DNA from 2 places in the Sporosarcina sp. FSL K6-6792 genome. Region 1 is predicted to be linked to the other one. Evidence: a T-box and tRNA genes for the amino acid it is inferred to sense, from the RefSeq annotation. Region 1 holds a T-box; the other holds one or more tRNA genes.
The links. A T-box is a leader RNA that pairs with one kind of tRNA and senses whether it is charged. The one in region 1 lies ahead of metG (methionine--tRNA ligase), so its partner is inferred to be a tRNA-Met.
Positions count from the first base shown of each region.

Region 2: it encodes a tRNA-Met, which carries the amino acid that the T-box ahead of metG (methionine--tRNA ligase) is inferred to sense. The anticodon was not compared.

Region 1 covers NZ_JBBOSA010000001.1:618,815-634,716, forward strand. Annotated here, with positions in the region: gene MKZ26_RS02950 (heavy metal translocating P-type ATPase) at 1-125, opposite strand, end outside; gene copZ (copper chaperone CopZ) at 246-446, opposite strand; gene MKZ26_RS02960 (metal-sensitive transcriptional regulator) at 522-809, opposite strand; gene MKZ26_RS02965 (cation diffusion facilitator family transporter) at 1,184-2,092, opposite strand; gene ccsB (c-type cytochrome biogenesis protein CcsB) at 2,980-4,179, shown strand; gene MKZ26_RS02975 (DinB family protein) at 4,290-4,751, opposite strand; gene MKZ26_RS02980 (Cof-type HAD-IIB family hydrolase) at 4,761-5,534, opposite strand; gene MKZ26_RS02985 (aminoglycoside adenylyltransferase domain-containing protein) at 5,587-6,165, opposite strand; gene MKZ26_RS02990 (hypothetical protein) at 6,459-6,935, opposite strand; gene metG (methionine--tRNA ligase) at 7,177-8,808, opposite strand; T-box leader at 8,860-9,128, opposite strand; gene MKZ26_RS03000 (hypothetical protein) at 9,408-9,896, opposite strand; gene MKZ26_RS03005 (GNAT family N-acetyltransferase) at 10,020-10,580, opposite strand; gene MKZ26_RS03010 (serine hydrolase domain-containing protein) at 10,647-11,669, opposite strand; gene namA (NADPH dehydrogenase NamA) at 12,109-13,128, shown strand; gene MKZ26_RS03020 (YbaK/EbsC family protein) at 13,480-13,956, shown strand; gene rnz (ribonuclease Z) at 14,096-15,034, opposite strand; gene MKZ26_RS03030 (DNA polymerase IV) at 15,051-15,902, opposite strand, start outside.
Region 2 covers NZ_JBBOSA010000001.1:3,092,310-3,108,211, forward strand. Annotated here, with positions in the region: gene lepB (signal peptidase I) at 1-101, opposite strand, end outside; partial or broken gene MKZ26_RS15055 (hypothetical protein) at 777-1,103, shown strand; partial or broken gene MKZ26_RS15060 (cysteine hydrolase) at 1,203-1,350, shown strand; gene MKZ26_RS15065 (MFS transporter) at 1,639-2,856, shown strand; gene MKZ26_RS15070 (aspartyl-phosphate phosphatase Spo0E family protein) at 3,041-3,214, opposite strand; gene MKZ26_RS15075 (putative polysaccharide biosynthesis protein) at 3,434-5,026, shown strand; gene mazG (nucleoside triphosphate pyrophosphohydrolase) at 5,028-6,497, shown strand; gene MKZ26_RS15085 (RNA-binding S4 domain-containing protein) at 6,484-6,774, shown strand; gene yabP (sporulation protein YabP) at 6,863-7,159, shown strand; gene yabQ (spore cortex biosynthesis protein YabQ) at 7,156-7,623, shown strand; gene MKZ26_RS15100 (FtsB family cell division protein) at 7,678-8,097, shown strand; gene MKZ26_RS15105 (S1 domain-containing RNA-binding protein) at 8,227-8,655, shown strand; tRNA gene MKZ26_RS15110 (tRNA-Met) at 9,093-9,166, opposite strand; gene MKZ26_RS15115 (SpoIIE family protein phosphatase) at 9,381-11,798, shown strand; gene tilS (tRNA lysidine(34) synthetase TilS) at 11,886-13,289, shown strand; gene hpt (hypoxanthine phosphoribosyltransferase) at 13,318-13,860, shown strand; gene ftsH (ATP-dependent zinc metalloprotease FtsH) at 14,016-15,902, shown strand, end outside.

The sequences.
Region 1 (15,902 bases):
TCCAATGCAAAGTTAACGTTTGCTTTCTCAACACCCTCTATTTTTGAGAGCCCTTTTTCAATGCGATTCGCACATGCTGCACAAGTCATTCCAGTAATTTGTAACGTTTTTTCAGAAGTAGCCATTTGTCTCTCCTCCAATACTCGGTAGGGGTATATTTATTTCAAAAAGAAGGATCATACCAAAAAGTATAATCGTTTCTACTACTATATACCCCCACGTGGTGTAAGCTGACAGTCTATTCGTTAAACGAGTTCGTAGCCTTGCTCTTCAATCGTTTCCTTGATTTGCGCAAATGTAGTTGCATTGTCAAATTCTACTGATACTTCATTATTGCCAAGATCTACTTTGACTGTTGAAACACCCGTAAGTTCCCCAACGCTCGTTTCGATTGAATTAACACAATGATTACATGACATGCCTTCTACTTTTAACGTTTCTTTCAAATTAAAAACCTCCTATTTTTATTATTACCCTAAACTTACTATACCCCTGTTAGGTATGTCAAGCGAGGAGCATTTTTACTTCGTCATTGTTTTCATAACGTCCATCAATTCTTTAATAGCCGCATCACCATTCTGACCTTTAATGGCATTGACTACACAGTGATGTGTATGATCTTCTAACAAGGCTAAAGAAACCTTGTTCATGGCTGATTGAATCGCGCTAATCTGATGCAAAATATCGACACAATAGCGATCATTCTCGACCATTTGATGAACGCCTCTTACTTGTCCTTCTACACGTTTTAACCGGTTAAGAAGCTGTTGTTTATTTGGTTGGACTGTTGTTTTGGTTGATTCCTCCATGATTTTACCTCCTTAAGCAGGTGCATATACCCCGTACCCCTATATTAGCATTTTACTTGGTGTGGGTCAACGAGTTCGCTTTTTAGGTTATTCCCCTCAAAATAATGCACTAATTTGAAAAATGGTTCCCTTCTTTTGCTATGTTCACTATATTTTTCGGTGCCTTAAATCGATCCGTCATCCCTGTGACTTTACTTTCCACTACCTCAATGTACAGTTGCTGGGACGTCGTCAACTCTAGTTCATCGACTTCACTCATTTACTCTGCCATGACTGCTAGTTGCTTGGCATATAATATTGATCCAAATGCGATTCCACCATTCCCTGCTAGTTTAACCATTTTCTCTAAACTAAATCCTCCTTCATCTCTTTAGTTACACGATAGGTGTTGCATGTTGCAAATCAGACTTTTCAATTTGAATCGTTGTATGCATGATTTTAAACTGCTTCTCGATTTGTTGAATCGCTTGTTGAAGTATGCGCTGTTCATCTTCATTATCCTTAATTAGCAGGTGGCAAGTAAGTGAATCCAATGCGGATGTAATTGTCCATACATGCAAATCATGTACATTGATAACACCTTCGATCGCTTCTAATGTCTGCTTGACCTCTTGTTGATCAATTGTAATCGGTGTACCTTCCATTAGAATATGAATCGTCTGTTTAATAATCCCCCATGCACCTTTTAGGATTAACAACGCCACGACAACACTGATAATTGGGTCTGCAACATACCAGTCAAAGAAGTACATAACAATCCCGGCTATAATCGCTCCGACAGAACCAAGTGCATCGCCAAGGACATGCAGATAGGCACTGCGTAAATTTACATTATCCTTCACATCGCCTTTGCTAATTAAAAACCAAGCACTAAGTAGATTGGCCGCTAACCCAATGAACGCAATGATAATCATCGAACCACTCGCAACAGTCTGTGGCTCAAAGAAACGTCCATACGCATGATAAACAATCATTCCTGCGATGACAAACAACGTTACCCCGTTAAATAATGCTGCTAAAATCTCAAATCGATAATAACCGTATGTTTTTTTAGGTGAAGCCGCCCGCGCAGCAAACCAAATTGCTACTAAACTTAGCGCCAATGACCCCGCGTCGCTCAACATATGCCCCGAATCGGCAAGTAAAGCCAAACTGTTCGTCAGCAAACCTCCAAAAAACTCTAACAGCATAATCCCGGCAGTAATTACAAATGCTATCGCAAGTCCTTTTTTATTTCCTTCTCTAGCGTGACTGTGATGATGACCGTGGTCGTGATCATGCATGAAAAATCACTCCTTATCTTTTAGTCGTTCTCCAGTATAACTGTCGAGCTAAACATTTATGTTTGGCTATAATTATGTAGATTACCCATATACATAATGGGGGTATAATTTATTTAAAAAGAATGATTAAACCTAAAGGCATAATCCAATAAACTACTTTCTACCCGTACATGACGTTTGAAACTGTTGATTTACTTATGTTGTAATTAGATGACGTATAGCCTTCTTCAGTTCTCTGAGCATTATCAAACTCCACAACATACATCGACTTTGACAGAAGACACACCGATAAGACCTTCATTTGAATTGACACAACTAGTGCAAGACTTCCCTTGTACTTGCATTAGACCTCTTATTTTGAACACCTACTACTTTATTAATAATTTCAATTTACCATACCCCCGTGCAGTATGTAAATCAAAGAATAAAAAGTCCATCCCTCATTATTTCGAAAAGGCTTACTATTAGTCCTCTAATACAATATCTTGTTTTTCAACCGTTATATAGAATAGCTCTAAAACTGCATTTGGGCGATGGAATCATACGGTTGTTTAAAATATGATCAGTCGACTATCTAGCAATCGAGGAACCTACACAATCAGCCGGTTTTCCGGCCGAAATTAACAATAATACATCTCGAATGGTAAAACCTAATTCATACGATGACTTCAAGTCATGAAATTGTCGGAACTCTTCCTCCATTTCAAATTTGCGAATGCTACACTGGATTAAATTGGTGTATCTGAGTAAATCAGATAATCAATATTATCAGTGAGTTGGAGGTTACTATCGGTATTGAAAATCAAACTTATGCATAAACATCAGTCATTCTACTCAGGTTGTAGTTTAAAGAGATTTTAAAAACATGTAAGAGGAGGCGTTCCATCTTGTCTACAAGTTCATTAATCAGTTTAAGCAGTACAGCACTTTATATATCCTTTTTTATCTACTTACTAGCAATTATTCCTTTAGGACTAGCAGTTAGATCGAAAAGAAAGATATTTTCAATACTTGGAATAACACTGACTTGGGTAGGTTTCATTTTACAGATTGTTTATTTTATAACTAGATGGTCTGTTGCCGGACATGCACCAGTCAGCAACCTTTATGAATTCATGACGTTCTTTGGCATTATGCTCGTTGGAAGTTTCCTGATTATGTATTATTTATATCGCCAAAGTGTAATTGGACTCTTTGCTCTTCCGATAGCACTGCTAATTCTTGGCTATGCAAATGCATTTTCGAAAGATATAACGCCCCTTATTCCGGCTTTGCAAAGTAATTGGTTAACAATACACGTACTAACAGTAGCCTTTTCTAGTGCGGTATTGTCCATATCTTTTGTTACAGGTATTATCTACCTTTTAAAAACAGTTAATCCAACTGAAAAAAGCAAGAATACATTCTGTTTGGAGCTCGTCATGTATTTTATGGTAGTCGTATTGGGCTTCATTCTAATGACTAGCACATTTAATGCAGTCGGTTATACTAAAAATCTTCAATTCGAAAATCATAAATCTGAGATGGACGTTTATAACTATAAATTACCAGCCATTACCGTTCCTAAAAACTCAGTAGTTGTCCAATCAGTGGATGCGAATTCTTATGAGGCTGTCGATCAAAAAAACGGTATTATAGAGATTCCAAACTCGATTGATGCATTAAAATTGAATACAATAATATGGTCATTCCTTGTAGGGACTGTGCTCTACACAGTGATTCGTCTTTTCACGAAGCGAAAAATCATTTCTCTACTCAAACCACTTACTCATAAAGTAAATGCGAACTATATGGATGAAATTACTTACCGAGCAGTCATCATTGGTTTTCCTTTGTTCACACTTGGTGGACTGATATTCGCTATGATTTGGGCCCAATTTGCTTGGAGCCGTTTCTGGGGGTGGGACCCGAAAGAAATTTGGGCTTTAATCACCTTCTTATTTTATGCCACAATGCTACATTTAAGGGTAGGGAAAGGATGGGAAGGAGAAAGAACTGCTTGGATGGCAGTCATTGGTTTTGGAATAATTATTTTCAATCAAGTCTTCGTGAACCTTGTAATTGCTGGGCTGCATTCATATGCTTAATAAAAAATATTGATAGATCGAGTTATGTTACTCACTAAACGAAAAAACGATTCCCCATTTCAACATGGTGGAATCGTTTTTTTTAACAGTTTGTTGAATTTAATTGTTAACTAAATTAAATCTCTAAATAGTAAATCAGACGATACAGGTTTCAATCCTATTTCTCTAGACCAAACAGATAATTGTCCAATATGATGAATTTCATGTGATAGTATATGTGTAATTATTTTATCAAACGAGAATGAATTAGTAGTACCATTTCTACTCTTTACTACCAAAGTTCTATCTTCAGATTCAGACGTATGTGATTTTATGAAGCTCTCTGTTGCTGGTTTGGTTAGATTAGAAAATGACTTAACAACATTAAGGCTTGATATTCTATTTATATCTTTAATGATGACTGATGTACCTTGCATTTGATTAACCCATATTTGTTCGCAGTCAATTACATGAAATAGATTATGTATTATGCTCTGCATACCCCCCATACGTTTTTTAGTGAGTTCTTCGTATGGGATGGTTTCACACCACTTAAACCAGTCTTCTCTGATTTGCCAATTATACTGAAACATATTTATCAATTAAATCACTCCAAACTTTTTCAACGCGAACTCAATTCCGTCTTCACTTGACTTTTTAGTTACGAAATCTGCAATTGTTTTTATTTTTTCATTCCCATTCCCCATAGCTATACCAAGTCCTACTAAATCCAACATGTCTATGTCATTCTCTCCATCACCAAACGCAATGGCCTCTGATTTATCAATGTCAAAATACTTTAAAACTTTTATAATGGCTAATGATTTAGATACTTCTTCTTGTAGTACATTCAATACAAAAGGATGCCATCTCTTAAATGTTAGATACGGAAATTTTTGAATGTATTTCTCAACCGTTTCGTCAGTTGCATACAAACACATTAAGTAAACCTCTTGATTATAAATCAGTTTATTTATTGTAGGATAGTTATTCAATGATAGAGTTTCCTTCAACGCTTTTACTATTTCAGTATCTTTTACACCATTCATGCTAAAATCTTCAGTGAAGAATGAAAGACCTTGATTCTCTGTAAAGGAAAATTCAACGACTTCTTGAATCACATTTTTATCCATCGGCACTTTATGAATAACTTGGTGATTGTGTTTGACATATGCTCCATTCGCAGTGATGAACGTATCTATTCCTAGTGCTTTTATTTCTTCGCACATAGATAATGGTCTTCCTGTTGCCGCTACTACTCTTATTCCTTTGTTCACTAATGCTTTGACTGCTTCTTTAGTATTAATTGAAATACTCCCATCTTCATGGTGCGTTATTGTTCCATCAACATCGAAAAACACAATTTTGTAAGCCATAAAAATCCCCTTCAGTAGCAGTAAGTTGAAAAGTGAGAAAATTGACATTAAATCATACTATACGTTTTTGGATTAAGCTGCTGTTGCAGTAACTAATGATATACTTCGTAAATCTTAAAGCCATTTCAATTCTCTGCTCATCAGAAGTGAAAAACTCGATCCCAGCACCTTTACGAACATTTATTGCTTCCTTAATTATCTGATGCCATTCCTCTGGTAGATGTAGCAATCCATACTCGCCAGCACCAAGTTTTGATAGTACGTTATGTTCTTTTAAGGTATAATATCGGCGTAACAATCCGAGAATCGACCATTCAATTTCAAAATCAATCTCTTCGGCTGATAGATGAAGTAACTGTCCCAATGAACTCTCAATTCTTTGGATCCGTTGTGCCCAATACGTATTCATATTTTCATGTACATAAGAAACTAAGAGCTGTGGTTCAACTTCAAATCTTAGCGCAGTTGGTTCTGGACCTAAAATGCTAATTCCATTCGTTTTCAGTATCCACCAAGTGATAGAGTTAAAATAAGCACCATAACTCAATTTACCATCGTTATAGAAAGGATAAATATTATCATCAGCTTCTAGTTTACCAATATCCTCCCAAAGAACATAGACTCCATCCATTTCTGGTTTTGATAGTTACTGGCAATAATACTATGAATTTCGGCTAATACTTCCACTTCTTCTCCTGACAAACGGCGATTTATTATTGCAATAAAATCAATATCACTTGACTCATTCACATAGGCATTCAGTGCAATTGATCCTTGGATATAAAATCCTTCGAGCGTGTTTGGTAAACGCTCATGAAACAAGGCGATGTAGTCCTTTAGAATGGTCTGTACAACAACTGGTAATTACTGCATCAAGTTCTCCCCTTAATAAAAATGCATAATTCTCCACTAGTACAATGAATCCTATTTACTGTGTTTTAAATAAACAATATCTCCATTTTTCGTCACATCAAAAACTTCGTTATCTTCTGAATATAAAATTTTCACGTTGTCTATAGAATCTGTACCTTCAAAGAATATCCCAAACTTATTACTCTCAGGATAACCATATAGATAACAAACCACTTTTCCGTCTTTCATGAAAACGATTTGATTCATGCCCTCACTGACTGTTTCACTGATATTCCCCCACTTATATCCTATTATTTCATATATCGTTTCTTTTGAAAAATATGGATCGAATGAATAAACTTTATCCCATTCAAATGGGGTAAATGTGGTCAAATTCACCTTTTTATTAGTTGCATTTTTTGACAAAATTTCATTTTTAAGCAATTTAAAATTAGAATCCCATATATCTTCTTTAAAAGGATTCATAACGAGTAAACTTACACATACAAGCAAAAACATTAAAATAACAACATATTTCCTTTGCTTCATAGTACATATCCCCCCTTTGTCAATGGGTTGCAAATTACTTCCATTAGTTAGACGAGCAGTATGACAAAAGGTTCAAATTATTAGCAAACTACAATCAAAGCTGCGCCGATTTAATACTAGAGAGGAGCCCGATTTCGATGTATCTTAAAATTAGGCTCCTTTCATTTTCTAACTTTACACACATACACCATAGAAGTACTTTTCACATTGAGCTCATTTTTATCCCAATCATACCCTTTGCTTAAATCGAATTCAATCTTAGCTTCTCTAATTCAACCTCAATCTGATTTAAATCGATTCGTTCAAATAAAGGACTTACTTGAAAGGTTTGATATATTGATTTTTCTATGGGTTCCCAAGTAAATGGTGCTAAATTCAACATTGCTTTCACTTTATCACTTGAAAAAGGTAGGAATGGCGATAATAACTGAGCACAATTTGCAATAATATGCACACATGTAAGTAAAATATTCTTGCACTCTTCCCTGTTCTCATGGATTTCTTTCCAAGGTTGTTTTGTATCAAAGTATTTATTTCCGAAACGAATGGTTTCAAAAATCGTTTCAATCGCTTGTTTAAAATGACCTTGTTCAATCAAGTGACCAATCTCACCATATCTAAATTGAATCATTTCTATAATATCTAGATCCAGGTTTCCAGAAACAGCCCCTTCAAATGACTTGTCAATAAACTTCAACGTCCGATTTACGAGGTTACCGTAAGCACCAAGAAGCTCAGAATTATGACTGAAAATGAATTCACGCCACGAAAAATCAGCGTCTCTATTTTCAGGTGCATTTGCAGTTAGAAAGTATCGAATGGAGTCAGGATCATAACTTTCCAAAATGGCGGGAACCCACACAGCCCAGTTTTTGCTCGTTGATAGTTTCTTTTTTTCTAATGTTAAGTACTCGTTTGAAACGATATGTGTTGGAAAAGCGTCCTTTCCAATACCCGATAAAATAGATGGCCAAATAATCGAGTGGAAGGGAATATTGTCTTTCCCATGTACATAGTAAGATACGGTCGCTTCATTCCAAAAAGCTTCATCACTTTGATTAGTGTCAATCGCCCATTGTTGACTGGCCGAATAATAACCTGATACTGCTTCAATCCAAACGTACACTTTTTTATCCTCATAACCTTGTACTGGGACACTAACTCCATTTTGTAAATCTCTGGACACAGCGCGGTCATGTAAACCTTCTGTCAAATATCTTTCTGATAAATGGATGGCATTTTCTCTCCACGCTTTGTTTGCCCGAACCTTCTTAACTTGCTCTTCTAGCTCATGTTGAAATGAACTTAATGAAAAGTAGAAGTGTTCCGTTGCCTTTGTGGTTGGTTCATTGCCACAAATTTTGCATTTACGGTCAATTAAATCAAGCGGATCAAGGATGGTTGAACAATTATCACATTGATCCCCACGAGATGGATGTCCACAGTTCGGACAAACACCCTCCACATACCGATCCGGTAAAAATTGGTGGTCAAACTTACAATACGTTTGTTCAATCTCTTTTTTATAAATATATCCATTCTCAAGTAGCTGCAAGAAAATCCGCTGGACAACTTCATGATGTTGTTGACTATCCGTTCTGGAATAAAAATCATAACTAAATCCCAGTATCGCAAAGCTTTCTATAAATTCTTGATGATAGCGATCTGCGATATCTTGAATCGCTAGCCCTTCTTGATTGGCCCTAATCGAAATAGGTGTACCATTACAATCGCTACCTGACACATATAAGACGGATTCACCCTTTAGTCGGTAATACCTCGCTAAAATATCCCCCGGTAACAACGCTGCGATATGACCTAAATGCAATGACCCATTGGCATATGGCCACGCGCCCCCAATTAAAATGCTCAAACCAATTCCTCCTTTTTAGGGCATACAAAAAACCCCGCCACTTATCGTATCGATAAGGACGAGGTTAATATTTCACTCGTGGTACCACCTTAATTCACAAATAGCTCACGCCACTTGTCTTAGTAAGTACGTCGCTACAATTCATGCGAGTATACTTTGACATTTGTAACAAGTGCCAAATCTTGTTGCAGCCTACTCATCCACGGATTTTCAGTGCAAAGCTCGGAGATCATGTTCATCAGACTAGTTTGCTTCATTTCCACCAACAGAAGCTCTCTATATAACATCGTCTCATTACTTTTCCTCGTCATCGCCGTTTGATATAAGGTTTGAATTGATTATAGAGAAGTGTGTGTGTAAATGCAAATAATAAATAAACGTATTTCGTTGTTCATGTAAACCATACTTGTATCACAACGTCAGCGATACACTACAGTGGATTATTACAAGTGAAGGAGTCACTATGCATTATTTATGGGATTAGTGAATAATGAGTTGCGCCAAAAATAATTTCGATTGCAAAAATAAATCTAGTTACTTTTATGTAAGTTATTTCCTCATCTAGACTATGCCATTTTGGGAACTTATATTCATTGTAATTATAATGTATTCTGTATAATTATATTTAAAATCTCTAATTTATCCAAGTCCTTATTGTTATTTTTTGTTCTTCTATAGCCATCTTCTAGCGATTTATTATAGACTTTAACGAAATCCAAAATCGTAGGTAAATAATATTCTGAACCAGCATCTTCAAATAGGTTTAAACTTGTATAATCTACATCCGCAAATTCCAATAAATCTTCCGTAAAAGCAAACCCAATTTTAATATCATTTTTAATAAATTCATGTTCCTGTAAGTTAACCATTCTATAGCCTAGCTGTTCCATGGTATGTTGGAGAAATTTCCATTTTTCTTCTAAATAAGTTAAGGGCACAAGTATATCAATATCTTGAGGAGAAAAGTCGATATTTGTTACTTTTCCAAGACCTAATGAACCATATAAGACGGGTACAATGTCTAACTGTTGATTTAATAATCCAGAAATACATATAAATTCTTCATATAAATAATGTTCTCTATTCATAATTTCCCCTTCTATCCGTCAAAACTATATTTATATATAGTAGTAACTTTCACTCGTTTTTTTTGCACAGAAATCGATTCGGTATTAAAGTCATTTATCATCTTTTGGTGAAAATTTAGCACTCTATTTTCCACTCCACTCATGAACTAAAATACTGTATAAAAGGGAATCACGCCATCCATCTTTTAGTAGTAAATCCTCACGCATTCTACCTTCTTTTGTCATGCCTATTTTCTCTAGCACCTTTGATGAAGCAACATTTCTTGGGTCGCATGTCGCATAAATACGATGAAGATTGAATTGTTCAAAACCAATTCCAATTAATAGTTTCGCTGCCTCGCTTGCATATCCCATTCCCCAAAAATCTGGATTTATAATGTAGCCAATTTCTCCGATTTTATTGCTATAATCTTGGATATTTAACTCAGCTGCCCCAATCATGTTTCCGTTTCCCCTTAAAATTATGGCAAATACAAATCGACTTCTTGGTTTCTTTTTGGCATCTATAATAACTTGTTTTACAAACTCTTCAGATTCCTCCTCAGAGTTTGGTCCCCATGGCTGGTATTGACACACCATTTGTTGTGATGCATATTTATGAACATCTACCCAATCTTTTTCTTCAATTTCTCGCATTATTACTCTTTCACTTTTAAGATATTCCCCAATCAAAAAAATCTCCATATCTAACTTTCCCACTCTCCTCTTAGTCAATTTTAATAAGGTTTCAAGTCATTTTTTTTAAAAGGCTTAGACCCTTGTCAGATCCTCTTCTATTCCATTCATTATGTCAAATGCTCCTGTGGACTTGTTTGAGCATACAACAACTATTTGAGATGAATTGGGAAAATAAGCGGAGTGAAAGCTAACTCCAGGATCATAGCCCATTACATGATACTTAAAAACACCTTTTTCATTTTTCTTAATCCATATGCCATATCCATAAAAGCTATCTTCATCGACTTGAGTATGAGCCATGAGTAACTGATTGGTTAGTACCTCATTTAGTAGTCGATGGTTCATCAAGGCTTCCCATAGCCTAACCATATCTTTTGCTGTTACATATGCTCCGCCATCCGAACCGCCTTTTACTGGTAGTGAATAAATATTTGTTTTCCATGTTCCGTCTGAATTGTCTATATAACCTAACGCAGTCCCTTGCGGAAGAGCATCAAACGCAAAGTATCCTGATTCTAACATGCCGGCTTCTTTAAAAATACGTTCTTCAACGTAGTCAGTAAAGACAAGTCCACTTACTTGTTCAACTATCAAACCTAGCAAAATATAACCTGCATTATTGTAGTGAAACCGCCCTACTTTCGGAGATTTCATGTGCTCATTTTGAAAAAGTGGCAAAAAGTCGCTCAAACGTCTTAAGTGATACATCGGATTTTTAACCCACAGTTCCTCAAAGTCATCCATGACTTCTTCATCGAAATAATCTGGCATTCCTGTAGTATGCGTCAGTAAATGGTGGATGGTTATCTTTTCGTCTAAATACGGAAAATCTAAATCAAGACATTCTCCTAAAGTCGTATCAAAAGATAGTTTTCCTTCTTCTACAAGCTGACAAATTGCAATTGAGGTGAAAAGCTTACATCCAGACGCTATTCCATATCGAGATGTTGTTTGATTTTTTAATTGTTCAGAACGATTGGCATAACCATAGCTTACATCTGCCAAAATCTTTTCCCCATCTTTAACAAATACAGTACCTGAGAAATGATTACTACTTTGAATTTTTGCAATCTGTTCTGTAATTTTTATGTTCACTTTTATTCCCCCACTGTATTTGTTTTAAGTCATATCTTTGCTTCATCGTAAGTTAGATAGTTTATACTCTTTGACAAATTCCTCGTAATCCAATACTTCAATTACGTCTGACCAATGCCTAATGAAAATAACAGGTTTTCCATTCTCCTTGAAATCCTTAATAACATTCTTGATTATTGACGGCTCTCTTAAAAATTACCGAAACTCAATATTCCATTTGTACATCTATAACAAATAAAGCCTCCATTTTCCACCTAATTTCCTTTGATAGATAACTCTTCTAGAATGATGATAACTTCTCCTGCTATATAGGGGGCCATTCACTGACACTTTTTAGTGAAATCGTGTTAATGCCAATCATCTTTCCAAGTCGGGACCCCCGCCTTATATTCCCGCCTTTGTTATACTAATCGTATTAATCATTTAGGGGGTTAAAAACATGGCAAAGTTATTTGAACCATTTACAATACGCGATGTTGAATTTAAAAACCGCATCGTTATGTCGCCGATGTGTATGTATTCGAGCCATAACGAAGACGGAATGATTGAGGATTGGCATAAGACTCATTACGCCACACGTGCAGTCGGTCAAGTTGGTCTTATCATTGTTGAGGCTACAGCAGTACAACCTGCGGGACGGATTTCTTCACAAGATCTTGGCATCTGGAGCGACGACCATATTGCGGGATTAACAGAAGTGGTCCATCTCATGCAACAGCAGGGCGCGAAAGCGGGCATCCAGCTCGCACATGCTGGACGTAAAGCGACAGTCGACGGCGAAATTTATGCACCGTCCGCAATTGCATTCAATGAAAAGTATAAATCGCCTGTTGAAATGACTATAGACGATATAAAAACGACTGTACAAGCATTCAAGGAAGGTGCAATTCGTGCGAAGAAAGCCGGGTTTGACGTCATTGAACTCCATGGTGCACATGGCTATCTTATTAATGAATTCTTGTCGCCTTTATCGAATAAACGGTCGGATGATTACGGCGGCTCTGCAGTAAACCGCTATCGCTTGTTACGTGAAATTATCGACGTAGTTCGCACTGTTTGGGAAGGTCCCTTGTTCGTCCGAATATCCGCACATGATTATACTGACGGAGGCATGACGTCCGTTGCGTACATTGAAATGGCGAAGTGGATGAAAGAGCAAGGCGTCGATCTAATTGATGTTAGTTCCGGAGCGGTCGTCCCAGCCGCAATTGATTCATTTCCTGGCTATCAAGTGAAATTTTCGGAAACAATTAAAGATGGTGCCGATATATTAACGGGCGCAGTTGGCCTGATCACAACTGGTATCCAAGCAGAAGAAATCTTGAAAAACGGCCGTGCCGATATGATTTTGCTGGCACGCGAACTATTGCGCGACCCGTACTGGGCATATACAGCGGCAAAAGACCTTCGTGTTGAGATCCAGTCGCCGAAACAGTATGAGCGAGGCTGGATGTTTTAAATAAGTTATCCTGCCAATATTGGACAGTAATTTATAAATGAAAAAGTAGTAGTGCAAACCCTGGCACGGGTTCGCACTACTACTTTTTTAGTGATATGCCTGTAGAGTATCCTCTTAGGTATCTACCAATAGTAAATATAATTTATTCACCTACTCGAGATATAAAATTCGTGGAAACTTCACGAACCAGATAAAGTATTTGTCTAACTCATTCAATTCTACGTAGTAGTTCCAAATATCTCCTAATGGAGTTATATAACCTTTCTGAGTGTTCACCAAAAATAAAGGTAAAGGTTATAACTTTGTAGAATATTGTCTATTAAACGAAAATGTTTGAAGGGATTGGGATAAATGCAGAACTTAACAACGAGTGTTAAACAAGTACAAGAGAAACTATTGGAATTAGGACATCCAAACGAGGTCGTCAAATTGACAGACAGCGCTCGGACTGCTCAAGAAGCGGCAGATGCCTTAGGATGTGAGGTCGCGCAGATTGCTAAATCGATTATTTTTAAACTAAAAAGTACAAACGAGCCGCTATTAGTTGTTGCGAGTGGAATCAATCGCATTGATGAGAAACTAGTTGCTCAAACACTAAATGACAAACTAGGTAAAGCAGATGCTGATTTTGTCCGTGAATCCACAGGTTTTGTTATTGGCGGGGTTCCCCCATTAGGGCATAAAAACTCTGTACTAACCTTAATTGACGAAGATCTTTTCAAGTATGAAACGATCTGGGCTGCTGCTGGACATCCGAAAGTAGTATTTCAATTAACACCAGATGAACTCGAGAAAATGACAAATGGACAAGTTATTTCTGTGAAATAATGTTTGATACATACACTAAACCCGATTCTTCCTGCAATAGGAAAAATCGGGTTTCAGCTTACATATTTTCACATAAGATATTGCTATGTTCAAGTAGATGTCACGGCTGAAAAGCACCTATATCACCCTGAATTCATGTTTAGTCCCGAATAACTTCGCCGTTTTTCCATTCGAACCTTGAGAAGTCTTCTGCAATATGGAGTGCAGGGAAAATGGCTTCCCCTTGTTTTTGCAATTGCGCCACGTCGCTAGGCATGAAACGGGCACTAATATGATTGGCAATAAGCGTTTTAGCTCCTGCTTCTTGCGCCACCCGTGCTGCATCACCGATTGTTGAATGTCCATATTCTTTCGCCAGATTTCCCGTATCTATATCGAACGTAGCCTCGTGAACAAGAATGTCCGTGTCTTGCGCCAGTTCAACAGCGGCACTACAATAATTTGTATCACCAAGAATGGCAACTATAAATCCTTCTTGCGGTTCCCCGGTGACGTCCGAACTGGCAACAACTCGCCCGTCCTCCAATATCACATCTTCTCCGCTCTTCAACTGTTTCAGTAGCGGACCGTTTGGTACACCCGCTTCTTTCGCTTTGGTGATGAGTAACTTTCCTGGAAGAGGCTTTTGCTCAATCCGATAACCTAAACACGGGATAATATGCTGTAAATTTTTCGCCGTTACACGGTAATCGGCATCTTCAAAAACAACGCCTTCCCCGATTTCATGAACAATTAGCTCATAGTTTAAATGCGTGTTGGTTACGCGCAACGTTGTCTTAATCCATTCATTCAACCCAGTTGGCCCATAAATGTCAAGTTGCTCCTCGCCACCAAGGAATGAGCGCGAGCCAATCAATCCGGGTAATCCGAAAATATGATCGCCGTGCAAATGCGTGATAAATATCTTGCCGATTTTCCGTGGTTTTAGCGATGTATGTAATATCTGGTGTTGCGTCGCTTCCCCACAATCGAATAGCCAATAACCGTCCCCTTCGGCCGATAAATTCAAAACGACAGCTGACGTATTACGCATTTTGGACGGCATACCCGCCCCAGTTCCTAAAAATTGTAGTTCCATAACGGATATCCACCTTTCATTTCATGCCCCGCTTCACTGTTCCAGGACCGAATTTTTGTTCCAACTGCGAAAGCAAAGTATCCATTGTCTCTTCTTTCGCATGTTTTTCAAAGTTATAAATTGATAGCTGTTCATGCAGTTCATTCATCATAACCACATTTGATATGGTAATACCAAGAAGACGAATTGGTTCGCCATCCCAATGCCTTGTAAATAAATCTGCAGCTTCTTTATAAATATCTTGTTCTTTATAGAGTGGATTAAGGACCGTCCTGCTTCGAGAATGATTACGCCAGTCTGCTGTACGTATTTGGATCATGACGACTGTGCCGGCTAATTGTTTAGTATCAAGACGGGCCGCTACTTTGGACGCCAACCATTTGAAAACCTTCAGGCATTCATCCAAATCAGTTTCATCTACCGGTAATGTCGTTGAGCTGCCAAAACTTTTACGTTCTTCAGCAGCTTCAGGGTCTACAAGACGGTGGTCAATACCATTTGCACGTTCATGTAGTCGGATGCCGTGTTTCCCAAAAGACGATTTTATGGTGATCTCATCTGTTTTTGCCAAATCCCCGATTGTGAAAAGGCCCAACTCATTCATCTTTTTCTCTGTACTTTTCCCAATTCCATGCATTTCAATAACCGGAAGTGGCCACAAGATAGATTCAATTTCCCTCTTTCGTAAAATCGTAATACCCATCGGTTTTTTCATATCTGATGCAGTCTTCGCAAGAAACTTATTCGGCGCGATACCAATCGAACACGGCAGGTCAAGCTCCTGCAAAAGACGTTGTTGCATAGCAGATGCAATATTCACAGCATTGGTCAATCCACCAATCGCAGTAATATCGATATACGCCTCATC
Region 2 (15,902 bases), 2.5 Mb from region 1:
GTTGGTACAAATAAAAACTGGTAACAGATAAAAACAATTGCAGATGCAAATAATAGTGATTGTATCCAAGAAAACAACTCACTTTTCACAGCTTTCTCCAATCATATCTCCCCTTCCGATTAACGTCTTTATCTATTAGTGTACAAGACGGGACCCATTATTAATACTTTAAACATGAATTTTACCCACTATAAGTAAATTTAGGGTGATGATTAGGGGGATACATACCTATGTAGGAAGTAGATAATTGAAGAAGGATTTAATAGTTAATGGATTTCACTTGGATTATATAAAGGGAATTTGAAACATTGGAACAAATTGAACGTCTAAATATGTTGACATAAAAAATCCACTCAACAACGCTCGGCGCTAGGGGATGCCTCCCGCAATAAGCCAGACAGAAAACCGCTGTCAGTCTTATTGCTTCGGCTACCCCTATGAGGCGCCTTCGCTGGAGATTATATAGAATCATTAGTTCAACATATATACTATATTTTTTGTAATAAATATTCCCTTTTTAAATCCGCTTCGGCGACTCCTTTAAAGGCTTCAAAACTATAATCTATATTGTGTATCTTTCTAGCAATTTTCTGTATAACGATCTTTTGGAGTTTGAGTTATTTTTTTGTATATTCGGCGGGGAGCCGTGGGACATAAATATTAATAGTGCCTGTTCAACTTAAAAGTAAGCTAAACAAGCAGAATCTAACTATGCAAAAAGGAGAATGATTTTATTGAAACCTATTATAAAGGCTGGATTTATAATTGTAATCTGCATGTGGCTTGTAGCGTGTGGAAACAGCGTACAAGTGGGACATAAAAGCGGAGAGATTTTTACACCACATGAAACTGACATTGTTCAAGTAGGAAGTGATGTAGAGAACTTGGAAGTTATGGATCAATTTGTAGAGGATTCAAAGAATGAAATGGAAAGAGAAGTTCGCTATGTAGTTTTTGAAAACGAAAGCGCTGATCCCACAGCAGTTTATACGTTAAAAGCTCGTAAAGACTTGGAAGCTGGACAAAGTTGGGTTGAGATATCACGGGACTGGAACTATGATGCAGAGGGTCATGACCTTATTGAGCCGCAACAGTGTAGCAGCGTGTCCAAGGATATAGAACGAGGTGCATTTTATCTGAATGAATGCTTCCATACGTGGGAGATTAAACTTATGCCCATTGGTGAAAGTAATAACAATACCTCAGATGCCACAGCCGCCTTTGGAAAGATGGATCAAAATGATACCTATTATGATACAGAAACTGTACATACTATATCGCCTAGCGACACTACATGGTGAATTTGCGACAATACTTACACTAGAGCAAGTCCTAAAAAAGTATTTATAGCATTTTTCTTTGACTACTGTGAAAGTTAAACTTTGTGGGTACATTAGCTTTATGGATTTTGTGAATAATATTCTGAAAATTCGTATTCAAACATATCAAATTGACGTATAATAGAGTTATATAACTCATTCTTACTACCTCTATAAACATTATTATATTGTAGCATTTTTTGCATTTTGCATTTTGTATTTTGTGTTGTAAAACAATAGATTTTAGGAGGTATTTGTCGAGTGTAAAACTACCCTGTACTAATCAGAATTAAATTTTGATTGTAAAGGGGTAGTAAGAATGAAGAGTGCATCTTTCCGTTTTCTTTGGATTGGCCAATCAATGGCCAATTTGGGTGATATTTTTTATATTGTGGGGCTCATTTCAATTTTATATGCTTCGACAGAGTCACCATTTATATTGGCATTGGTACCATTTCTCAGTATGTTTGGTCGTTTTATTAGCGGGATGATTTCCCCGCTACTGTTAAATCGATATCCATTAAAGACCCTGCTTGTTCATTCGCAAGTAAGTAAGACATTATTATTGTGGTTGCTAGCGCTTATCTTAGTATTTCACATAACGTCGAGCATACTCGTTATAATAAGTTTCGTATTTACAATTGCATTCTTAGACGGTTGGGCAGCACCAGCAAGCCAAGCAATGTTACCGCGCTTGGTTCCCAAAAACGAACTTGTGAAAGCCAATAGCTACTTCTCCATCATTTACGAAACAGTAAATTTAGGTGGCTGGGCAATTGGCGGTCTGCTTGTTGCATTTTTAAGCGGTCAAGATGTCATTTTAATCACGTTGGCATTGTATCTGGTTGCTACTTTACTGATGACTAAAATTGTTGATCCAACCGAGTTTTACAGGAAATTTTCCGAAGGTCGTCAAAGCGGTGAGCTAAAAGAAGGTTGGCAAATCGTTTGGAGAAACCCGTTGTATAAGAGTCTTTATGTGATCATCGCATTTGAAGCAGTCGCAAATGTTGTATGGATTGCTTCTATACTCTACGTCTTCGTGGCTGAAATTCTTGGTGAGAATGAGTCTTGGTGGGGATATATTAATACATCGTTCTTTTTAGGAATGGTCGTCGGTGGGATTATATGCTCACGTTTTACCATGGTATTTGAGAAAAACTTAAAGTATGTTTTGATTACTTTTTCCTTTGGAATCAGTATCCTGACACTTCTTTTCGGTTTAACGACAATTGCTTGGCTGTCTCTTGTCCTTATGGGACTCATTGGGGTTTTTCAACAACTAAAAGCAATTGCTGCAAACACATTTCTTCAAAAATCAGCCAGTCCCGAAGAACTCCCAAAAATTTATGCTGTAGAGAGTTCGCTGGTGTCGTTATTATTTGCAGTTTCCTCTTTACTGTTTGGCGCACTTGCCGAAATATGGGATGTGCAAATTACTTTTATAATTTCAGCAATATTGTTAGGAATAGCAGCAATATATGCTGTGATTCGCCATCGTCATTTTTCTGTAAAGGAATCAATGATCAATCAGTAATGGTGAAAAGTGCAAAAAGGAGCTAAAACCATAGCGGTTTATAGCTCCTTTTGCCGTGTTATATAGTGAAGTATTGAACCCAGTGTAGGCGCCTTACAGGGGTAGCCAAAGCGTTATTCAGTGGAATCATTTAGTCAGCTCGTATAGTTGACTATTTGTGTTCAGAAGACGACACATCATTAGGTCATTGTATAGCCCGGATCCCCTGATATCGATTCAATAAGGTGTCCAGCTCTTGGCTACGTGCAACGACAACCGGATGACTCAAACCAAAATGCTTTGCCGTCGCGTACATATCATTTCTTTTTAATTTTATTAATACGGATAGAACACGCTTTTTAGGAATTGTTTTTACCATCCTTTGTCCCCTCCTATTTACCTTTTTTTATCATTCTATTCTTTGATATAATTTAACAGTTAAATGTTTACAAAAACTTATACCTATGTCTTTCCCATAACGTTGTACAATTAAACCTCTTATTAATTTAAATTAGAATACTCGATGTTATCCTGAATATCGTCATTATTCGTTCATGATATAATGGGTGTACTATGTACGAAAGAAAGAGGCACGATTATGGCGCAACAATGGGACATGAAAACGTTTATGAAAGGTGCGTCGATTCTGACCATCTCTGCAATCATTGTGAAATTACTTGGGGCAGTCTATCGAGTTCCGTTCCAAAACCTTGTCGGTGACAAAGGGTTTTATATTTATCAGCAAGTGTATCCGTTCATTGGCATTTTTATTGTCTGGACGTCGTACGGTTTTGCCGTGGCGGTATCGAAACTGCTTGCGGGAAGTACGAGTCGCGGTGAAGCAAAAGCGATGATGCGTGTGGCATTTACCTATCTACTTTTATTATCAGTGGCCTTTTTTGCTCTATTAACTATTTTTGCGCCATTTTTCGCGCGCTCCATGGGTGATGTTGAGCTCGTACCTCTCCTGCGGGCTGGCGCGTATATTGTTTTACTGATGCCGGCATTAGCGGTTTTGAAGGGTTCATTTCAATCGGAAGGTCGGATGGTACCTGTTGCGGTTTCAGGCGTTGGTGAGCAGGCTTTCCGTGTAACGGTCATTCTCATAGGTACATGGATTGCGGTGCGGTCAGGTGCTTCTCTCTACGTGGCAGGTGAGGTAGCGATGTGGGGGGCGGTTGTCGGGGAAGGTGCTGGCGTTATTATACTTGCACTCTATTTTCGGAATACGTTCAAAGGACCATTAGAAAAAGTGGACACGTGGCGAGTGGTGAAAGAATTGACTGTTGTCAGTTTAGGGGTCAGCGCAAGTTCACTTATTCTCCTGATGTTTCAATTGGCCGATTCATTTACAATCTATAATATCCTGCTATCTAATGGTTTTGCGGCGGATGCAGCCATGGTGATGAAAGGTGTCTACGATCGTGGGCAACCGCTCGTACAAATGGGGATTCTAATTGCTTCGACATTAGCGCTCGCGATTGTTCCGCTTATCGCTCATCATTCGGCAAAAAAAGCGGGACGAGGGGCATTACCGTTTATCCGGCTAACGTTCCGAACCGCTTTCCTATTCGGTTGGGCTGCAGCGGCAGGGCTTGCACTTGTTTTGCCTTATGTGAATGAAATGCTGTTTGAAACGCGTGATGGTTCTGTAGCCCTCATTATTTTCTCGTTACAAATTCTCTGGTTATCGCTTATTTTACCGTTAACAGCGATGCTTCAAGGTGCGGGGAAAGTTAAAGTACCAACGCTCCTGCTTATCGGTGGGTTGGTTATAAAAATCTTCGCAAATCAACTTCTGGTTCCTCTATGGAATGTTACGGGAGCGGCGATTGCGGGCAATATCGGTTTCGCAGTAATTACGTTTGGGTTACTGCTTTACTTTAAAACAGTATGGCCAATTCGCCTTGCACCAACACGTTTTTACGGATGGGTGATAGGGGCAACTACTCTCATGATTGCGGTTGTTTTACCGTGGATGCTCATTGCAGACGGGTTTTTATTTGACCAGTTACCGGGTCGGATTGAGGCGACACTTATCGCATTAACATCTGTTTCGGTGGGAGCGGTTGTTTTCCTTTTCGTCATTATGAAATCACGTATAATGGCAGAGAAGGAATGGTTTCTTCTGCCATTCGGTAAACGTTTAGCTACATTGCAATTACGACTTATTAAAAGAAAAGGTGAATAGTATGCATCAGTTAACAATTATTGGTCTCGGCGCGGGTGATCTTGACCAATTGGCGCTAGGGACATATCGAAAGTTGAAAGAAGCGAAATATATTGTCGCGCGTACGGACCAGCACCCTGCTGTCGCTGAATTAAGAGCGGAAGGCATTGTTCTAATGAGCTTCGATGAAATTTATGAAAAACACGACTCGTTCGAGCATGTATATGATGAAATCGTAGAACAGCTGCTCCTTATGTGTGCACAACAACCAGTGACCTATGTAGTACCGGGACATCCGCTTGTTGCGGAACGGACAGTCCAATTATTAGTCGAGAAAGAACGCGAAGGTTTAATCCAAATGGAAATTGCGGGGGGGAATAGTTTTCTTGACCCGATTTTTGCAGCGTTGCGCATCGATCCGATTGAAGGATTTCAACTACTCGATGGTACGGATATGAAACGCGATGATGTCCAGATGAAGCAACATATTCTAATTGGACAAGTGTATGATGCGTTCGTGGCATCTGAAGTGAAACTGTCATTAATGGAGAAGTACGCCTACGACCATCCAGTGACGGTTGTAACGGCGGCAGGTTCTACGGGAGAACAATTGATTACAGTTCCGCTATTTGAACTGGACCGTGTCACTGAAATTAATAATTTGACTACCGTTTATGTACCGCCTGTAGTTGAAAGAGAAGCGCGATTGAAAGATTGGTCGACGTTCAGGGAAATCATCGCTGCACTGCGCGCTCCGGACGGGTGCCCATGGGATCGTGAACAGACGCATGCATCGTTGAAGCGGTATTTGCTTGAAGAAGCACATGAACTGCTTGAGGCGATCGATAATGAAGATGACGACGCAGTGATTGAAGAGCTTGGTGATGTACTGTTACAAGTATTCCTTCATGCTCAAATTGGCGAAGACGACGGTTATTTTGCCATGGAAGACGTGCTTCAATCGGTAGGATCGAAAATGATTCGTCGCCACCCGCATGTTTTTGGAGATAAAAGCGTGGTAAATTCAGAAGAAGTTCTGCAAAATTGGCAAGAAATCAAGCAACAGGAAAAACCGCAAGCCGACTCACTCTTGGAAGGTCAAGAACGTCCTTCTTCATCACTTTTAACGTCACTTAATTATCAAAAAGAGGCGGCAAAGGTTGGGTTTGATTGGCCAACGATTGACGGTGCTTTAGAAAAATTTGATGAAGAATGGCTGGAGTTCCGTAAAGAACTAGAGAGTGGTACGAAATACAGTCAAATGGACGAGCTAGGTGACGTTCTGTTCACAATCGTTAACATTTCACGCTTCCTCAAGTTATCTCCAGAAGAAGCAATGGTCCATGCAAATCAAAAGTTCAACAGACGGTTTTCATTTGTCGAAAAGAGTGTGAAAGATGGACAAGGCAAGTTTACTGACTATACACTTGATGAACTTGAAGAGTTTTGGAAACTAGCAAAAAAAGGGGAAGATAATGATGAGACTCGATAAATTTTTGAAAGTATCTCGACTAATTAAAAGACGGACACTCGCAAAACAAGTAGCTGATCAAGGGCGTATAACAATAAATGAAAAAGTGGCAAAAGCGTCATCGGTTGTAAAAGAAAGCGATGAATTGGCCATCCGTTTCGGTCAGAAGATTGTAACGGTAAAAATCAACATGCTGAAAGAGACGACGAAAAAAGACGATGCAGCCTCAATGTACACGATTTTGAAGGAAGAGAAGCTTGAAAAAGTGGAACCAGAATTCATGGATGATGAAGACTGAACAACATGACAGGGAATTTTCCTGTCATGTTTTTTTATGTCCTAGCATAAGATAGCTGTGAACGTACAAGCAAAGGGGGAAGCATATAATGCAATTTCAAACTGATAGTCCTACGTACGCAATTCCATCAGGAGACCATGTCGTCACTATGCGCAACAGAAAACGGATGGATCTCACGTCTGTAAAATCAATCGACCGCTTCGATCAGGAAGAATTTCTCGTTCGAACATCGCAAGGATTATTGCAAATCCGGGGAGAGGAACTGCGCATTGTTCATCTCGATGTCGATAAAGGGCTTCTAACGCTAGAAGGAACGGTCGGCACTATTCAATACGATGAAGAAGAATCAGGTTCAAAAGGTTTCCTCCATAAATTGTTTGGATGAGTCTATCCGTTCAATTTCTTAGCCTGCTTGCCATGATTGGGACGGGCATTGTTGCTGGGGCATTCATGGACATGATTGGAACAAGTACCGCGCACGCCGGGAAGAAATCGATTATTCGAAAGCGTGCGGTTTGGCTTGAAGTCATTGGATGGGTACTCGTCGGATGTTGGACGTTTTACATCCTTTATCTCGTCAGGGATGGGGCGTGGCGGATATATGATCCAGTTGCACAGATTAGTGGAATGTTGCTATACGTAACTATTTTTTATAAGCCGTTCCGATTTTTCGGGAGGATCTTGTTGGTGTTGTTAATAAAGCCGCTCTTGTTCCTCGTGCGTCTGATTGTATCTATTATCAGTCTAGTCATTCGTTTTATTGTGAAAGTCTTTGCAGTCCTCTTTACACCATTTGTTAAAATATTCCGTATCATTTCCGGAAAACTCTTTAAAAGAAGGGTGAAATGATATATAATTTATGGACTAACAAATTGTAGTGTGTGAAGAGGGGAAGTGCAGGACGTGGAACAGAAACAGCAGAGGAAATCGTCCGAAAGGGTCGCATCGATTCAAACTGAATATGTCCGCTCACTTCAAAAGAAAGAGACTAGGAAGAATGCGCGGAAAGTCCGTTTATACCGTAGACTGGCTGTTTTTGCTATTGCGGCAGCCGTTATTCTAGGTGGTCTGACGAATATGTTCATCAATCAGAAACAGACGTTGGCAGCGAAAGAGTTGCAAAAAGTCGAGGTGCTGGCCCAGCTTGAAGGGGTGCAGGAAGAACAAGAAATGCTAAAAAGACAACTTGTGAAATTGAATGATGATGACTATATCGCAAAACTCGCACGCAAGGAATATTTCTTGTCTGAAAAGAGCGAAATCATTTTTTCAATACCCGAAAACAAGAAAAAAACAGATGAACAAGACAAAGGAAAAGAGTAGTCTTATTGACACTCTTTTTTTATTGGCTATAATGGAAGTAAGGATCCTGCAATTTGCAGGGCTCATTAATACGGTTGCAAGGCTCCCAGCGCGGGGCCCGCTTAAATTTTAAGGAGGAGCATTTTTTTTATGTCAATTGAAGTAGGCAGCAAGCTAGAGGGTAAAGTAACAGGAATCACAAACTTCGGGGCGTTTGTTGAGCTACCGAATGGCTCAACAGGCCTGGTCCATATCAGTGAAGTGGCGGACAATTATGTCAAGGACATCAACGATCATTTTAAAGTCGGTGACATGGTTGAAGTGAAAGTGATGAACGTCGGTGCAGATGGTAAAATTGGGTTATCGATTAGAAAAGCGAAACCTGAATCTGAACAGCGTCCAGAACGTCCTCAGCGCCCGCAACGTCCGCGTCAAGGTGGTGGCCGTCCTGCTATGGATCGCCCAGAGAACTTTGAACAAAAAATGGCAAAGTTCATGAAAGATAGCGAAGAGCGTCTCTCTACTTTGAAAAGAGCGACAGAATCGAAACGCGGTGGCCGTGGCGCAAGCAGAGGGTAACTTGCTAGCTGTTTCAATTCATGAAAAAGTGTACGAATAGTATGAAGAAAAGCAGTGAACAAATTGTTCGCTGTTTTTTTGTGCGGAGAATTGTCATGGTAAATGGCGAAACTGTGATGGAAATCGTGAATTGTCATGGCAAACGGTGAAACTGTAACGGCAATCGTCTGAACTGTCATGGCAAATGGCGAAACTGTGATGGCAATCGCGAATTGTCATGGTAAATGGTGAAATTGTGACGGCAATCGTCTGAACTGTCATGGCAAACAACGAAACTATCACGGGAAATCACATAAACCGTCACAGCTCCCCAAACAATCGCGCATTTTTTCATTGCAAAAAAAAGCAGTTCCTACATCGTGAATTCACGATGTAGGAACTGCTTTTTTAGTAATTTATTGTCCAGCTCCTGGACGTTTGTATCTGCATTTCATAAATGGCGGCAGAGGGGATCGAACCCCCGACCTCACGGGTATGAACCGTACGCTCTAGCCAGCTGAGCTACGCCGCCTTTGTATATTCTAGTTAGCACTTGTTGCCGCTTGATCAGAACAACAATACTTATAATACAAGTGAATCAATGCAGTGTCAACCCGTCTTAGGAAAAAAGAAAAAACAGTTCGGAATGAGTCGAAACATTTTGTTTTCTTGTTGTCATGAACAGACAATTTCTTTCCATCTGCCTATGTATACTCAAGGCATAGCAGACATAGGGGGAATGAGGAATGAAACTAATTGATCATTTAGCACGTCCAGTGGGCCATCCAATTGGTATGTATGTCGAGATGATTGGAAAACGAAAAATGCACATTTTAGTTGCGACTCTATTCTTGTTTGGATCTTTTTTCTTGTCGCAAGCCGTATTGTTCGATGCAGCGGTTCCTTTTTTCTTGCCAGTGTGGGCACTTGCACGGGCTCGCTTCAGAAAGCATCTCATATGGGTGTTCATTGGTGGGATGTTTGGAAGTGCATTCCTTGGTCTTGGACAGGCTGTTATCCATCTATTGATGCTCGCGTTATTTAATGCGGTTATTAAATATCCGCTCATGCGAAAATCAGTACCGCTAACAGTAGCGGGATGCATTATCGTTGTTCAAGTGTCGTGGCAATTCATTATGCATATCGGGCAACCACCAGTAAATGTTCAATTATATATTGGCTTTGAAGCAGTTCTTGCTTTGTTCATGACTTTTTTCCTCTTTGTTGCTTTTCCTGCCGCAGATCGAATCTTCTTTGGTAAATGGACACCTGAACGTCTTGGAGCGGCTTGCCTTGTCGGTGCGTTGGCTACAACTGGCATGAGTGGACTTATGCTAGGTCCTGTTTCGGTTTCAGGTACGCTCATTCATCTGACAATCTTGCTTGCGGCGCTTGTGGGGGGGCTTCCATTTTCAACAACAATCGCAATGATCATCGCTGCTATTGTGGGGGTGGCAGAATTGTCCTTCACCGGAATGATGGCGGTGTATGGTATGACTGGATTTTTTGCAGGCACACTCCGCCGTTTCGGGAAAATTGGCATCGTGTTAGGAGGGGCCTCTGTATCGGGATTTTTCCTAATGTATGATCTGACCTTGCCTCTTGATACTTCACACTTTATAACACTCGCAACCGCGACGATTATTTTTTTACTGATCCCTTCGAAAAAACTAGAGTCGATTAAACGCATTTTTTATCCGGAGAATACAGAGACTACTGACAAACAACAAAAATGGTTAGCAGAGCGGCTCGATGAACAACTAGCTGATTTCAAAAAGTTCTCTGAATTTATGTCGACGCTTGTTGGCGACCGATCTTCCCCCCACGATAATGCAGATGTATTACCTCAGCAGGTTATACCAAAAACTTGCCAGTCTTGTTTCCGTTATGCCAAGTGCTGGGAAGGTGCAGATAATGATATGGGTGGGCTTCTTAGTGAGTGGGAAATGACCTATTCTATGACGAAAAAAGCTAAGCGTCATCGTGTTGAGGAGAAGATTAAATATAAGTGCGTCCGATTCAATGGATTAGTTACGGAACTTGAAGAACAAGCTGCCAGTCGTTTATTGACGGGACAACTTCAGCATGGACGAAAAATGCTTGCCCTCCAGTTGCGTGATATGAGCACCCATCTGGACAAAATCATGAATGAAGTAAAAGAAGATTTGACTGTTTATAAGCCTGCCGAGGAAGATTTGGCAAAACGGCTCCAAGAGAAAGGGATTGAGTACTTCCAGATTGATGTTTTACCAGGAGAGAGGGGTGCGCGTCGCATCATCTGCTGTATTCCTGAGAAAAGATCTGATTTTGAAACGGATACGACAGTTGCCGAAAGGTTTATACTACCAATTCTTGAAGAAATGTACGATGAGCCGTTCAGGGTCGCCAAATCTGCCGTTTTACAGGACCCTTTTCCACATATACAACTAACGTTTGGTTCGGCAGTTCGTTTTACCCTTGATTATGGTATCGCGGCAACAGCAGGCGGCGAAACCTTTCACGCAGGTGATGCATATGAAGTGTTCCCAATTCATGAAGGGTTGACGGCGGTTTTGTTGTCGGATGGAATGGGCCAGGATTTAAATGCATATCGTGAGAGTCGAAAGGTAATTCGTTTAATGCGAGAATGTTTGGACCGGAAAATGGATCCTGAAACAGCCATGCATACGTTGCATTATATGATGTCATTGAATGGGCTTGATGATATGTACGCTACGCTTGATCTGGCACTCGTAGATTTGCAAGATGGTCGCATTTGGTCTTGGAAGGCCGGATCGATGAGCACATATATTAAACGCGGTGACGACTTTTTAAGACTGGATAGCAAATCGGTCCCCGTCGGTTTTCTTCCATCCTTTTCTGTGGAGGCAAAAAAAGAAGAGTTGAAGTCAGGAGACATTATACTTATGTTAACGGACGGGATTTTTAATGGGGATATCCCGCTTGAGAAGCAAGAGAGGTCGTTGTACAGTACGCTTGAAAAATATGGAGGATTCGAATGTGACAAAATTGCAGACCGTATTATGCATGAAATGGAGCGGAAGTTTGGTGTGATTGGAGACGATCGTACTGTGTTAGTTATGAAAATCGATCATGTTCTGCCGAAGTGGTCAAGTTTCACACCCTATTCACAAACTATTTCCCGGGAAAGGGTCATCGGATGAATATGTAAGTAAGTGAGTCCCCTCCTTTAGATATTCTATGGTAAAATTCGAGTAAGAATAAATTAGAAAAGAGGAGGGAGCGGAGCAATGGATAAATTTAAACAGACGATATTCCGTTTTATCAAGGAATGGTCACTCATCGCTCCGGGGGACCGTATTTTAATCGCCTGTTCGGGCGGAGTAGATTCGGTAGCGCTTTTACATTTCATGGCTTCAAATCAAGACAGCATGGAGATTGAAGTTGCCGCAATTCACGTCGATCATAATTTGCGCGGAGAAGAGTCCGCGGCAGACGGCACATTTGTGGCAAGGCTGTGTGAAGTGTATGGGGTTCCTTTTTTTGGTGGAAGTGTCCCGGTTCCGGCTATTATTGAGAAAGACGGTGGCAATGTGCAAGCTGTCTGCCGAAATGGACGGTATGCATTTTTCGAGGAGATCATGACAAAGCATGGTTATGATGTTTTAGCAACGGCACATCACGCAGAAGATCAGTTGGAAACGGTATTGATGCAAGTAACGAAAGGCAGTCAGCCATTGGGGATGTCGGTGAAGCGTGAAGTTGAAGGTGGAATTCTTATTCGACCTTTCCTTCCGGCTATGAAAGCGAACCTCTATTCATATGTTGGAGAGCATGAATTACATTTTCGAGAAGATCCAAGTAATGAAAGTGATGCCTATCTGCGTAATCGTTACCGTCACAAAATCGTTCCGTTTATTCTGGATGAAAACCCGGGAGCTGCTGAAAATGCAGTGAGAATGTCTGGTTATCTACAGGAAGATGAAGAATTGCTTGAAATGCTGGCGCAGGAACGTTTTGATGAAATTACTAAGTTCACAGAAGCGGGCCTGCCTGTCGTCGACGGAAATGCTTTTTCCCGCATGCACCAAACTTTACAAAGGCGGATAATTACACTACTATTGAGGTATCTTTACAATGGGGAAATTATGCCCGTAAAATATAATTCCGCGCTTATAAGTCAACTGTTACACCATCTATCTTCGCAAGACGGGAATGTATCCATTCACCTTCCACGCGGTTACCGATTCATTCGGGAATACGGCGTGCTGACGTTCGTTCGTGATACATCAATTGAAGAAGTGGAGTTGCAAAAAGTGTTGCCGAAAGGCGTTTGGACCCGTTGGGGAAATGATTTTCAGCTTTATTGGAATGAAGTGAGTAATCTCGATACAGAGTTATTCATGGATACTGATGACATCATGTATTTTGACTTGCCTCACTCTGCACTTCCCTTGTCTATCAGGAGAAGAGAGGATGGGGATCGAATCTTGTTGCCGGGGATGACACACCCGAAACGTTTATCCAGGTTGTTTATCGACGAGAAGGTTGGCATGACAGAACGCGACCGATTGCCGGTAATCATTACAGCGCAAGGTGAAATTTGTGCAGTTCCAGGAGTGCGGTACGGAGTGATATTTTCACGACACAAGACAGATCAAAGTAAGTACATAGTTAGTACAAGAAAGTTATAATGATCTGTATGAAAGAGGAGGAATTTCGATGTTGGGGAAAGATATCGAAGAGGTACTAATTACAGAAGAACAGATTCAAGAGAAAATCCGTGAACTTGGTGCGGTATTGACAGAAGAATACCAAGACAAGTATGTACTAGCGATTGGTGTGCTTAAAGGTGGATTACCTTTCATGAGTGACCTTATTAAGCGTATCGATGCTTATATCGAACTCGATTTCATGGATGTTTCAAGTTACGGAAATGCAACAGTGTCATCAGGGGAAGTTAAAATCGTCAAAGACTTGAACACAAGTGTTGAAGGACGCGATGTACTCATTATTGAAGATATTATCGATAGCGGAAAAACATTAAGTTACCTTGTCGAACTGATGAAATACCGAAAAGCGAATTCTATTAAAATTGTTACTCTCCTTGATAAGCCAACTGGTCGAAAAGTAGACTTAAAAGCGGATTACGTTGGTTTCGACGTACCGGATGCGTTTGTTGTAGGCTACGGCCTTGATTATATGGAGAAATACAGAAACTTACCTTATATTGGTGTTCTGAAAAAGGAAATCTATTCTTTCTAAACAATTGCAGGAAAATCTTTTAAGGGTCGTGGAATTCTACATTGATGATAAGAGGCGCTTGCGCTTTTCCGTCAAGGCATTTCCTTTGTAGGATGAATCAGACCTGTGATAAGATTTACACTAGTTTTCTGTCTAATGAAATGAGGAGGCTTGGGATGAATCGAATACTTCGATACTTTCTATTATACGGACTGATATTTCTTGCAATCATGGGGATATTTAGTTCACTAAACAATACAAACCCGAAACAGAAAGAGATTCGGTATGACGAATTTATTACTGCGTTGGAAGATGGAAAAGTAACAACAGTAAGTTTACAGCCAGTTCAACTTGTCCTTAATGTGAAGGGCACAATGAAAGGCTATAAAGAAGGCGAAGAGTTCGTCACGAATATTATGAACGATACCAAGACGCAGGAAGATATCCGTACACTTGCTACGCAAACTCAAACGGAAATCAACATCTTGCCGACTCCAGTTGCGAGCGCGTGGGTATCCTTCTTCACGGGTCTTCTACCGTTCATCATCATCTTCATCTTGTTCTTCTTCCTGTTAAATCAGGCGCAAGGCGGAGGAGGCGGCGGTGGCCGTGTTATGAACTTCGGTAAGAGTAAGGCGAAGCTTCATACAGACGACCGCAAAAAAGTTCGTTTCACGGATGTTGCTGGTGCTGACGAAGAAAAAGCTGAACTTGTGGAAGTTGTTGACTTCCTGAAAGATTCACGTAAATTCGTTGAAGTTGGCGCGCGTATTCCGAGAGGGATCTTGTTAGTTGGACCTCCTGGTACGGGTAAAACGTTGTTAGCGCGTGCGGTTGCAGGTGAAGCGGGTGTACCGTTCTTCTCGATCTCAGGTTCTGATTTCGTTGAAATGTTCGTTGGAGTTGGGGCATCACGTGTACGTGACCTTTTCGAAAACGCTAAAAAGAACGCACCATGTATTATTTTCATCGATGAAATCGATGCGGTCGGTCGTCAACGTGGCGCAGGCCTCGGCGGTGGACACGATGAACGCGAACAAACATTGAACCAACTCCTTGTTGAAATGGATGGTTTCGGTGAGAACGAAGGGGTTATCATTGTTGCGGCAACAAACCGCCCTGATATTCTTGACCCTGCACTTCTGCGCCCAGGACGTTTTGACCGTCAGATTACAGTTGGTCGTCCGGATGTAAAAGGAAGAGAAGCAGTTCTTCAAGTTCATGCGCGCAATAAGCCGCTTGACGACACTGTCAACTTGAAGGCACTTGCACAACGTACACCTGGATTCTCGGGTGCAGATCTTGAAAACTTATTGAACGAGGCAGCACTTGTTGCTGCAAGACGCGATAAAACGAAAATCGATATGTCAGACATCGACGAAGCAACGGACCGTGTTATTGCGGGACCTGCGAAGACGAGTCGCGTCATTTCGAAAAAAGAACGCGATATTGTAGCGTTCCATGAAGCGGGTCACGTAGTTGTAGGGCTAATGCTCGATGACGCTGAAATCGTTCATAAAGTAACAATCGTCCCTCGCGGACAGGCGGGCGGTTATGCCGTCATGCTTCCGAAAGAGGATCGTTACTTCATGACGAAACCTGAACTTCTCGATAAAATCGCAGGACTTCTTGGTGGTCGTGTTGCAGAGGAAATCGTTCTTGGCGAAGTTTCAACTGGAGCTCACAATGACTTCCAGCGTGCAACTGGTCTCGCGCGTTCGATGGTAACTGAATACGGAATGAGTGATAAACTCGGACCAATGCAGTTCGGTCAGGCTCAAGGGCAAGTATTCCTTGGACGCGACTTCAACTCTGAACAGAACTATTCTGAAGCGATTGCGTATGAAATCGACCAAGAAATGCAACGTATCATTAAAGAACAATATGCGCGTACGAAAGAAATTCTTTCGAGTAAACGCGAGTTGCTTGATCTGATTGCAACGACACTTCTTGAAGTGGAAACACTCGATGCAGAGCAAATTAATCATCTGAAAGATCACGGCACATTGCCTGATCGCCCATATGGCCGTTATGGCTTGGACAATAAAGATGAAGCGGTTAAG